One region of the Streptomyces sp. NPDC091289 genome, then DNA from elsewhere that is predicted to be linked to it. Evidence: riboswitches for the same ligand, from Rfam matches in the RefSeq annotation. Region 1 holds a riboswitch; each other region holds the start of a gene.
The links. A riboswitch is a leader RNA that binds a small molecule or an ion and turns the genes downstream of it on or off. The one in region 1 is predicted to bind cobalamin.
Positions count from the first base shown of each region.

Region 2: it holds a riboswitch for cobalamin, as region 1 does, so the genes downstream of both, ACIQPT_RS27190 (ABC transporter substrate-binding protein) here and ACIQPT_RS29995 (ribonucleoside-diphosphate reductase subunit alpha) in region 1, are expected to answer to the same signal.
Region 3: it holds a riboswitch for cobalamin, as region 1 does, so the genes downstream of both, ACIQPT_RS01180 (CbtB-domain containing protein) here and ACIQPT_RS29995 (ribonucleoside-diphosphate reductase subunit alpha) in region 1, are expected to answer to the same signal.

Region 1 covers NZ_JBIVUT010000026.1:23,340-26,602, reverse strand. Annotated here, with positions in the region: gene ACIQPT_RS29995 (ribonucleoside-diphosphate reductase subunit alpha) at 1-1,866, opposite strand, end outside; cobalamin riboswitch at 2,003-2,138, opposite strand; gene ACIQPT_RS29990 (GNAT family N-acetyltransferase) at 2,191-2,700, opposite strand; gene ACIQPT_RS29985 (hypothetical protein) at 2,700-3,263, opposite strand, start outside.
Region 2 covers NZ_JBIVUT010000021.1:162,798-166,060, reverse strand. Annotated here, with positions in the region: gene ACIQPT_RS27195 (FecCD family ABC transporter permease) at 1-744, opposite strand, end outside; gene ACIQPT_RS27190 (ABC transporter substrate-binding protein) at 762-1,808, opposite strand; cobalamin riboswitch at 1,870-2,057, opposite strand; gene ACIQPT_RS27185 (beta-ketoacyl-[acyl-carrier-protein] synthase family protein) at 2,162-3,263, opposite strand, start outside.
Region 3 covers NZ_JBIVUT010000001.1:289,241-292,503, reverse strand. Annotated here, with positions in the region: gene ACIQPT_RS01195 (metallophosphoesterase family protein) at 1-56, shown strand, start outside; gene ACIQPT_RS01190 (4'-phosphopantetheinyl transferase) at 53-799, shown strand; gene ACIQPT_RS01185 (histidine phosphatase family protein) at 803-1,393, opposite strand; adenosylcobalamin (AdoCbl) riboswitch at 1,520-1,614, shown strand; gene ACIQPT_RS01180 (CbtB-domain containing protein) at 1,660-1,875, shown strand; gene ACIQPT_RS01175 (CbtA family protein) at 1,936-2,691, shown strand; gene ACIQPT_RS01170 (SDR family oxidoreductase) at 2,932-3,263, shown strand, end outside.

The DNA of each region.
Region 1 (3,263 bases):
CGCGATGGCCAGCAGCAGCGAGTTGCGCATGCCGGTCTTCGCGACCCGGGCGCGCAGGGCGTCCCAGCGCTCCGGCCAGTTCAGCTCGGTGTCGTAGTGGTCGGGGTGCAGCACACCGCGCGCGGCACGCGTCTCGGACCAGGCGGGCAGCGGACCGGAGCGCTCCGCGAGGTCGCAGGACGCCTCGTACGCGGCGAGCATGATCCGCTCGGAGATCTTCGTGGAGAGCGCGCGGGCCTGCGGCGAGTCGAAGGGCAGACGCAGCTGGAAGAAGACGTCCTGGAGGCCCATCGCACCCAGGCCCACCGGTCGCCAGCGGGAGTTGGAGCGCCCGGCCTGCTCGGTCGGGTAGAAGTTGATGTCGACGACCCGGTCCAGGAAGGTCACGGCGGTACGGACGGTGGCGTCCAGGCGCTCCCAGTCGATCGAGCCGTTCGCGACGAACGCGCCCAGGTTGACCGAGCCCAGGTTGCAGACGGCCGTCTCGCCGTCGTCGGTGACCTCAAGGATCTCCGTGCACAGGTTCGAGGAGTGCACGACCCGGCCCGGCTCGGCCGTCTGGTTCGCGGTCCGGTTGGAGGCGTCCTTGAACGTCATCCAGCCCTGACCGGTCTGCGCGAGGGTCCGCATCATCCGGCCGTACAGCTCACGCGCCGGAATCGTCCTGCGGGCCAGGCCCTTGGCCTCGGCCGCGCGGTAGGCGGCGTCGAACGCGTCGCCCCACAGGTCCACCAGCTCGGGCACCTCGGCGGGCGAGAACAGCGACCAGTCGGTGTCCGCGTCGACCCGGCGCATGAACTCGTCCGGGATCCAGTGCGCCAGGTTCAGGTTGTGCGTACGCCGCTGGTCCTCACCGGTGTTGTCGCGGAGCTCCAGGAACTCCTCGATGTCCGCGTGCCAGGTCTCCAGGTAGACCGCGGCCGCGCCCTTGCGCCGGCCGCCCTGGTTCACCGCCGCGACGGAGGCGTCCAGCGTCTTGAGGAACGGCACGATGCCGTTGGAGTGCCCGTTGGTGCCCCGGATCAGCGAACCCCGGGCGCGGATGCGGGAGTAGGAGAGGCCGATACCGCCCGCGTGCTTCGAGAGGCGTGCCACCTGGTGGTAGCGGTCGTAGATCGAGTCCAGCTCGTCCTTCGGCGAGTCCAGCAGATAGCAGGAGGACATCTGCGGGTGCCGGGTGCCGGAGTTGAAGAGGGTGGGGGAGGAGGGGAGGTAGTCCAGCCGGCTCATCAGCCCGTAGAGCGCGGCGACCTCGTCCAGCGCCCGCACCGACTCGTCCTCGGCGAGGCCGGCGGCCACGCGCAGCATGAAGTGCTGCGGGGTCTCGATGACCTGGCGGGTGATCGGGTGGCGCAGGAGGTAACGGCTGTGCAGCGTACGGAGACCGAAGTAGCCGAAGCGGTCGTCGGCGCCGTCCGCCAGCGTCCGCTCGACGAGCTCGTCCAGCGCCGTGGAGTGCAGCTCCACGAACGCGGCGGTGCGGTCGGCGATCAGGCCCTCGCGGTGTCCGACGGCGACCGAGGCGGAGAAGGACGTCGCGCCCTGCCCCGCGGCCTCGTCCGCGATCGTGCGGGTCAGCAGCCGGGCGGCGAGCCGGGAGTACGCCGGGTCCTCGGAGATCAGCCCCGCGGCGGCCTCGGTGGCCAGCGAGCGCAGCTCGGCCTCGTCGGAACGGGCGTTGCGCCCGCGCAGCGCGGCGGCCGCGACCCGGCCGGGGTCGGTGTCGGGCAGATCGACGGTGAGGTCGGTCAGGGTCCGCAGCAAGGCGGTCCCGGGTCCGTCGTTCGGGGCTTTACCGGCCGTGGTGGACGCTGCGGACTCGGCGGATTCGGTGGCTGAAACCGGATCGGCGGGCGCGATGGTCACTGGGCTTTCCCTCGCTCGGCAGGGGGCCGGCGGAAGGCGGGGAAGCCGGGCAGCGCGAAACCCCGGGCAGGGCAGCACAGCTGACGGCGTCCACCGGCCTATCCGCGAGGCCCGGACGTCTGGCGTCCGGTTCGGTCGAGCCGGACGCGCTGTCGACAGGTCTTCGGACTTCAGGTGTGCAAAAGCACACTGATCACACCGTTGCGGGACAGTTCCGGATTCGCACCGGATTCCCCTGCGACGACAGCGAGGTCGAGCATACATGTGGGGGCCGCCAGATGCTGCGGCCCCCACATGTTGTGTCGCGACGATTTAATACGCCCCTCAGGAGACCGCCCCCAGCTCCAGCCGGAAGGTCATGAGGCGCAGGCCCGGCACCGGTTCCCAGTCCCGTTCGGGGGTCCGCACAAAGCCGAGCCGACGGTAGATCCTATGGGCCGAGAGCATGGCCGGCTGCGTCGACAGCACCAGTCCCCGGACGCCTTCGGTGGACCGGGCGCGCTCGACGCACGCCCGCACGAGGGCCTCTCCCACGCCCCGGCCGCGCCCCGCGCGGGCCACGGCCAGCATCCGGAATTCGGCCTCGTCCGGACCGGCGATGTCGCGCCACGGAGTGCCGGGAGCGGCATATGTCACACCCCCGAGCACCGTCCCGTCCGTGTCGAGTGCGACCAGCACCTCGGCCTCGGCCGCCCGCTGTTGGACCGCCCGCAGTTTGAGCAGATACGGGTCCTGCGGGCCGTCCAGCAGATCGTCGCCGAGATACGCCTCGGCGATGATCTCGCCGAGCACGGCGTACTCGCCGGGCTCCGCCACCCTGATCGTCAGATCCATCAGCCACTCGCTCCCACGTCGTTGTTCGGGGCGCCGTCGCCCACCGGCGGCAGGTCGCCGCGCTCGACCGGCTGCCGCCCGGAGGCCTCCCCGGCCGGCGGCAGCACCCGGTCCAGCTCGTGGTCGTCGGCGCGGTGGGCGAGCAGCGAGGCCGACCGCAGCGTCGCCCGGTCCACGTCCCGGAGCGTCCCGCTCACCGTGACCACGAGTCCCGCCTGCTCCCGGGCGTACGCGTGGCCCGACTCCGTGGCGCGGTACCACTGTTCGCCCTGCCGCTCGCAGGTCACCAGGGGCTCCTGGCCGCCCTCGGGCGCGGGATTCTCCGTACAGTCGGCCACGGCGGGCGGGCGGCGCTCCACCGACAGCCGGATCTGCCCGCCCTCGGGCGTGGTGTAGACGCTGCCGAACCCGTCGTCGCCGATCACCCCGACCGACTGGTGGGCCAGCGTGTACCCCGGGACCTCGGTCACCCACACATGCTCCGTGAGGGTCTGCGCGGCCCGTGCCCGCGCCTCCAGCTCCGCCCGGTCGGGCGCCGGAGCGGTCGAGCCGCTCCGCCCCGC
Region 2 (3,263 bases), on a different contig from region 1:
GGCGACGTTCACGCCGAGCGCGGCGGCGGCGTCCTGCCCGAAGGCGAAGGCGTCGAGCGTACGGGCGTGGGCCAGGCAGACCACCAGGCAGCCGGCGAGGACGGCGGAGCAGAGGGCGACCTCGGTCCAGCCGACGCCGCTGAGCGAGCCGAGGAGCCAGAACAGCACCCCGCGGGTCTGCTCGGCGTCGGCGGAGGTCATCACGACGAAGGAGGTCAGGGCGGAGAAGAGCTGCATCGCGGCGACGCCGGAGAGGACGACCCGGTCGGTGGAGCCGCCGAGGGTGTGGCTGAGCAGCAGCACCAGGGCGAACGAGCACAGCGCCCCGACGAACGCCCCGGCCGACAGCGACACCGCTCCCCCGCCGACCCCGAGGACGACCACCACGACCGCCCCGGTCGAGGCTCCGGAGGAGACGCCGAGGACGAAGGGGTCGGCGAGCGGGTTGCGCAGCAGGGACTGCATCACCGTGCCGCACACCGCGAGCCCCGCGCCGCACACGGCGGCGAGAAGGGTGCGGGGCATGCGGAGGTTCCAGATGATGCCGTCGCGGATCGGGCTGAGGTCACTGGCGCCGAACCCGAGGTGCGCGGCGACGGCGGACCAGACGTCGGGCACGGAGATCCGGGCGGGCCCGATGGTCACGGCGACCGCGACGGAGAGCAGCAGGAGCAGGACGCCGCCGGCCCAGAGCAGTGCCTGGACCGGCCCGCCGACCCGCCGTTCACCGGCGGACCGCTGCACCGTCGGGTTCCCTCCGCTCACCCCGCGAGCCCGAAGTCGCGCAGTCCGGCCGCGACGCGCTCCAGGCCCTCGACGGTCCGGATGGTGGGGTTCATGGCCTGGCCGCTGAGCAGCACGTAGCGGCGGTTCCTGACCGCGTCCATGGTCTTGGTGACCGGGTTGGACTCCAGGAACTCGATCTTCTTCTCGGCGCTCTCGGCGCTCTGCATGGTGCGGCTCAGGTCGCCGATGACCAGGACGTCGGGGTTGCGGTCGGCGACGGTCTCCCAGCTGATCTGGGGCCATTCGTCGTGGGTGTCGTCGAAGACGTTCTTCGCGCCGAGTTCCTTGGTGATGACGCCGGGGGCACCGCAGCAGCCCGCGAGGTAGGGGGCCTTGGAGTCGGAGAACCAGTAGAGGAGGGAGGCGTCCGAGGCGTCGATGCCGTCGGTGGCCCTGTCCACCCGTGCCCGGAGCTTCTTCACCAGCTTCTCACCGCGCTCGGGGACGCCGAACACCTGGGAGAGCTCACGGACTTCGGTGTAGACGCTGTCCATCGTGAGGGGCGCGGTACGGGCTCCGTCGCCGCCGCCGCTGTTGTCCTTGCCGGTGCAGTCGGCGGGCGAGATGTACGTGGGGACGCCGAGCTTCTCGAACTGTTCGCGGGGGGCGACGCCGCCCTTGGCGAGGGTGGAGGCGAAGGAGGCGGAGACGAAGTCGGGCTCCTTGTCGAGGACCTTCTCCGAGGAGGGCCGGTTCTCCGATATGCGCTCCACGCCCTTGTTGGCCTTCTCCAGGCCCTTCATCACCGGGTCGCTCCAGGTGGCGGTGCCCGCGAGCCGGTCGGCGAGGCCGAGCGAGAGGAGGATCTCGGTCGAGCCCTGGTCGACGGAGACGGCCCGCTGGGGCGGGGTCTTCACCGTGACGGTGCGTCCGCAGTTCTCGAGGGTGAGCGGAAACCCGTCGGCCTTGCCGCCCTCGGCGGCCGTGGTGCTCCCGTCGCCGCCGCAGGCGGTCAGCAGGAGGAGTCCCGCCGCGAGCAGGGCGGCGGTACGTATCGGGGCGGGGGTGGCCGTGGACAGCACGAAGGACCTCTGTTGTCTCTGGGCCCAGCCGCGGAGCCCGTCGTACGGTTCCCGTGCCCCGGTTCGGGGCGCGGATGCCAGCAGGTCTTCGGACTCGGGTTCGTCCGGGCGGGACGCCTTCCCGGAGCACCTGGGTGCTCCAGTGGCCGTGGCCCCGCCCGTCCCCCTCACCGCTGCGCGTCAGTTCCGGATTCGCACCGGATTCCCTGACCCCGTCGCTGGGGTTCGACTGGCCCCGGCAAGCTATCACGCGCCTTCCCGCAGATCAGACGCGGTGCGGCGGGTCACTGTGCGCGGGGCCGGTGCGGCGCGGGATCGTCCCGGCCGCACCGGCCCGGCGGATTCCGCCCGGGCTACGGAGCCTGGAGGGCGATCACCGCGTTGTGGCCGCCGAAGCCGAAGGAGTGGCTGACGGCCCGCCGTACGGGCACCTCGCGCGGGACCTTGGTGACGCAGTCGATGTCGAACCCGGGCTCGGGGGCGTCCAGGTTCGCGATCGGCGGGACCAGCCCGTGCTGGAGCGTGAGGATCGTCAGGCCCGCCTCGATGGCGCCGGCCGCCCCCATGCAGTGGCCCAGTACGCCCTTGGGGGCGGTGACGGGCGGCCGGTGCGGGTAGGCCCGGGCGATGAGGGCTGCCTCGGTGGCGTCGTTGAGGGGGGTCGACGTCCCGTGCGCGTTGACGTGGTCGACGTCCTCGGCGTGCCAGCCCGCGTCGCGCAGCGCGCCGTCGACGGCCGCCCGTGCGATGTCCCCGGAGGGGTGGGGGCTGGTGGGGTGGTGGGCGTCGGTGGTGGCGCCGGTGCCCGCGATCAGCGCCCGGGGCGAGGCTCCTCGGGCACGGGCGTCCTCGGCCCGCTCCAGGACCATGATGGCCGCGCCCTCGCCCATGACGATCCCGGCCCGGTCGGCGGCGAAGGGCCGGCAGAGGCGGGCGGGGTCGCCGTCCCGCAGCGCTGCCGCGCCGGAGCGGGCGAAGCCGGTCATGGCGACCGGGAACACGATCGACTCGGTGGCCCCGGCGATGGCGATGTCGCAGTGGCCCAGCGTCAGCATGTCCCGGGCCACCGACAGCGCGGTCACCCCGGACGAACAGGCCGTGCACGGGGCGAGGCTGGGTCCGGTGGCCTTCATCCGGATGGCGATCTCGGCCGCGGGCATGTTCGGGATGGTCAGCAGGATGCCCGAGGGCGAGGTGGCCTCGGGGCCGCGCCGCTCCAGGGCGACGGCCTGTTCGGTGAGTCCGGCGGATCCTCCGCTGCTGGTGCCGACCACGACGGCGACCCGGGGGCTGTCCCAGTGCGCGGGGTCGAGCCCGGCGTCGGCGACCGCCTCCCGGGCTGCCAGGACGGCGAACTTGACGTACCGGCCCATCCGGAACGCGGTCCGGCCGCCGACGGCGTCGTCGAGGTCGATGCCGGCGACCGTGCAGGCGAAGTCGACGGCGCAGCCCCGC
Region 3 (3,263 bases), on a different contig from region 1:
CCCGGACCGGCGCCGAACCGACCGCACAGCGGCGTACCCCCGGAGGCACCTCGTGATCGAGCGGCTGCTGCCCGCCGACGTGTCCTGCGCGGACACCCGCGCGGAGACCGTCCCGGACGGAAACCTCTTCCCGGAGGAGGAGGCGCTGGTCGCCAAGAGCGTGGCCAAACGCAGGAACGACTTCGCGACGGCCCGCGCCTGCGCCCGGCGCGCCATGGCCGGACTCGGCCTGCCGCCGGTGCCCGTGCTCCACGGCCACCGGGGAAGACCGCTGTGGCCCGAGGGAATCGTCGGCAGCCTGACCCACTGCGCCGGGTACCGGGCGGCGGCGCTGGCCCGTGCCAAGGAGGTGCTGTCACTGGGCATCGACGCGGAACCTCACGCCCCGCTCCCCACCGGCGTAAGGGAGTTGGTGACGCTGCCCGCCGAACGCGAGCGGATCGGTCCGCCCGCGCCGGAGGGCTCGGACGACATCCACTGGGACCGGGTGCTGTTCAGCGCCAAGGAGAGCGTCTTCAAGGCCTGGTATCCGGTCACCGGCCTCGAACTCGACTTCGCCGAGGCCGACCTGACGTTCCATCGGATCGACGGTCAGGACAGCCGGGACGGCAGTAGTCTTCCGGGCGGCGGTGACGGTCCTCGGGGCGGTGCCGCCGCCGACGGTGCCTTCGCCGCACGTCTGCTGCTCACCGACCCGGCGCTGCCGACGACGCTGCACGGGCTGTGGCGGATCGAGGACGGCATCGTCGCCACGGCCGTGCTGATCCGGCCCGACTGGCGGGACAGCGAGGTGCCGTGACGTTCAGTCGGCCGGGGGAGCGGTCAGGGGGCGGCCCAGTCCCACGTTCCACCGGCCCGACCGCCCGCTGAGTTCGGTCAGCGTCAGCGGGGCGACGTCCAGCCGCCAGAACGCCTCCGGCGGCAGCCGCAGACCATGGACGACCGCCGCCCGGACGACGGCGGCCTCGGCCACCGCCAGGAAACCGGTGCCGGGTGCGTCCGGTCCACCGAGGGAGTCCAGCCACCGGCCGACCCTCCCGACCAGGTCGCACAGCGACTCGCCGCCGTGCGGAGCCGCCGAGGGGTCGCCGAGCCAGGCGGCCACCCGCTCGGGCTCGGCGGCCGCCACCTCGTCGAGGCGGCGGCCGGCCCAGCGCGCCAGGTCCCAGCCGGCCGGGGCCGGTTCGGCCCGGGCCGTCAGACCGAGCGCTTCGGTGGTCTCACGGCACCGCTCGGACGGGCCGCTCAGCACGAGCCCGGCCGCCGGCACCGCGCCGGCCGCTGCCCGCGCACGCTCCCGGCCGGACCGGTCCAGGGGGGCGTCGCCGTCGAAGCGGGCCTCCCGGAGCGCCGCGTTCATCGCCGGTGAGATCAACATCACCCGTACTGTCATGTCCCTGCCCTCACTCCTTCACCATGGGCCCCAAAGGCCTGCCGTCCCAAGGGATCCGTGCTCGGCGGCCCCGCAGATTGGACCATGGCGGCACCTGCGTACAGGCGGTATGGTCACGTCGACCATGACGAGGGTGTGACGGAAGTCCGGTGAGAATCCGGCACGGTCGCGCCACTGTGAACCCGCATCCGTGCGGGGAAGTCAGACCCGGCACCTTCGTCCGAGGCACCACGACAGGGACGCGTGTTCCCACAGGAGGTACTGCGATGGCACAGTCCGCCGTTCCCGCAACCGGGACATCCGCGATCGCTCCGATCTCGGCGAAGGCCATTGCCCCGTGGGCGGTCTTCTTCGGCATTCTCATGCTCGTCCTGCTCTACTTCGTCGGCGCCGAACAGGGCGCCACCGCGCTCATCTCGGGCGAAGGCGTCCACGAGTGGGTTCACGACGGCCGTCACCTGCTCGGCTTCCCCTGCCACTGAGGCACCTGAGGAACCAGGGAATCAGCGGACACGGGAAGCAAGAGAAAACAGGAAACCATCGTGAACTCCATATCTGTCAGAGCTCTGCTCGTGCGCGGCATGCTCGCGGGCCTGATCGCGGGTGCGCTCGCGCTCGCCGTCGCCTACTTCCTCGGTGAGTCCCAGGTGGACGCGGCCATCGCCCTCGAAGAGGCCCACAGCCATGACCACGGAGGCGGCGAGGAACTGGTCAGCCGCACCATGCAGGCGACCGGCGGACTCGCCACCGGCGTCCTGGTCTTCGGCGTCGCCGTGGGCGGAATCGCCGCCCTCGTGTTCTGCTACGCGCTGGGCCGCATCGGGAACTTCGGCCCCCGGGCCACGGCGGCGCTGATCGCGGGTGCCGCCCTGCTCACGGTCTACGTCGTGCCGTTCCTGAAGTACCCGGCGAACCCGCCTGCCGTCGGCAACCCCGACACCATCGGCAAGCGCACCGCCCTGTTCTTCCTGATGGTCGCCCTCAGCGTGCTGCTGGCCGTCGCCGCCGTCATCATCGGCAGGCGGCTCGCTCCTCGCCTGGGCAACTGGAACGCGACCATCGCGGCCGTCGCCGGCTTCGTTCTGCTGATCGGTCTCGCCTACGCCTTCCTGCCCTCCTTCGACGAGGTGGGCAAGGACTTCCCGGCCGGCCTGCTGTGGGAGTTCCGGCTCTCGACGCTCGCGGTCCAGGCGACGTTGTGGAGCGTCTTCGGCATCGTCTTCGGCTACCTCACCGAACGGCTCCTGACGCCCGCCGTCCCTGCGGCGACGCCCCGCACCGCGAGTGCGGTGAACTGAACGGGCCGTGCGTACGGACGCGCGTGCGTGAGGCACACGACAGAACCCGCCGGACACGCCCCGGCGGGTTCTGTCGTGTGCGGGCAGGGCGAAGGAGGGGTAGGGGTAGCAATGTTCATTAGCAGCGTTACGCCTTCGGGGTAGCGCTGCTAACGTCATGGTGTTAGCGTTGATCCCATCGGGTTTCACGGGACCGCCGCGACCCCAGTCGCCAGGAGCACTGCCATGACCGAACGGACCATGACCGAACAGTTCGCATCCGACGCCCCGCGCCGGGTGGCCGTGGTCACCGGGGGATCCCGGGGCATCGGCCGCGAGAGCGCCGAGCGGCTCGCCGCCGACGGGTTCGCGGTCGTCGTGAACTACGCGGGCAACCGGACCGAGGCGGAGGCCGCCGTCGCCGCCATCACCGCCGCGGGCGGTGAGGCCCTCGCCCATCAGGCGGACGTGGCCGACGAGGTCGCCGTCGCGGCGCTCTTCGACGCCGCAGAGGCGGCGTTCGGAGGCGTCGACGTGGTGGTGCACGCGGCGGGCGTCATGGCGCTCGCGCCGCTGGCCGAGCTCGAACTCGA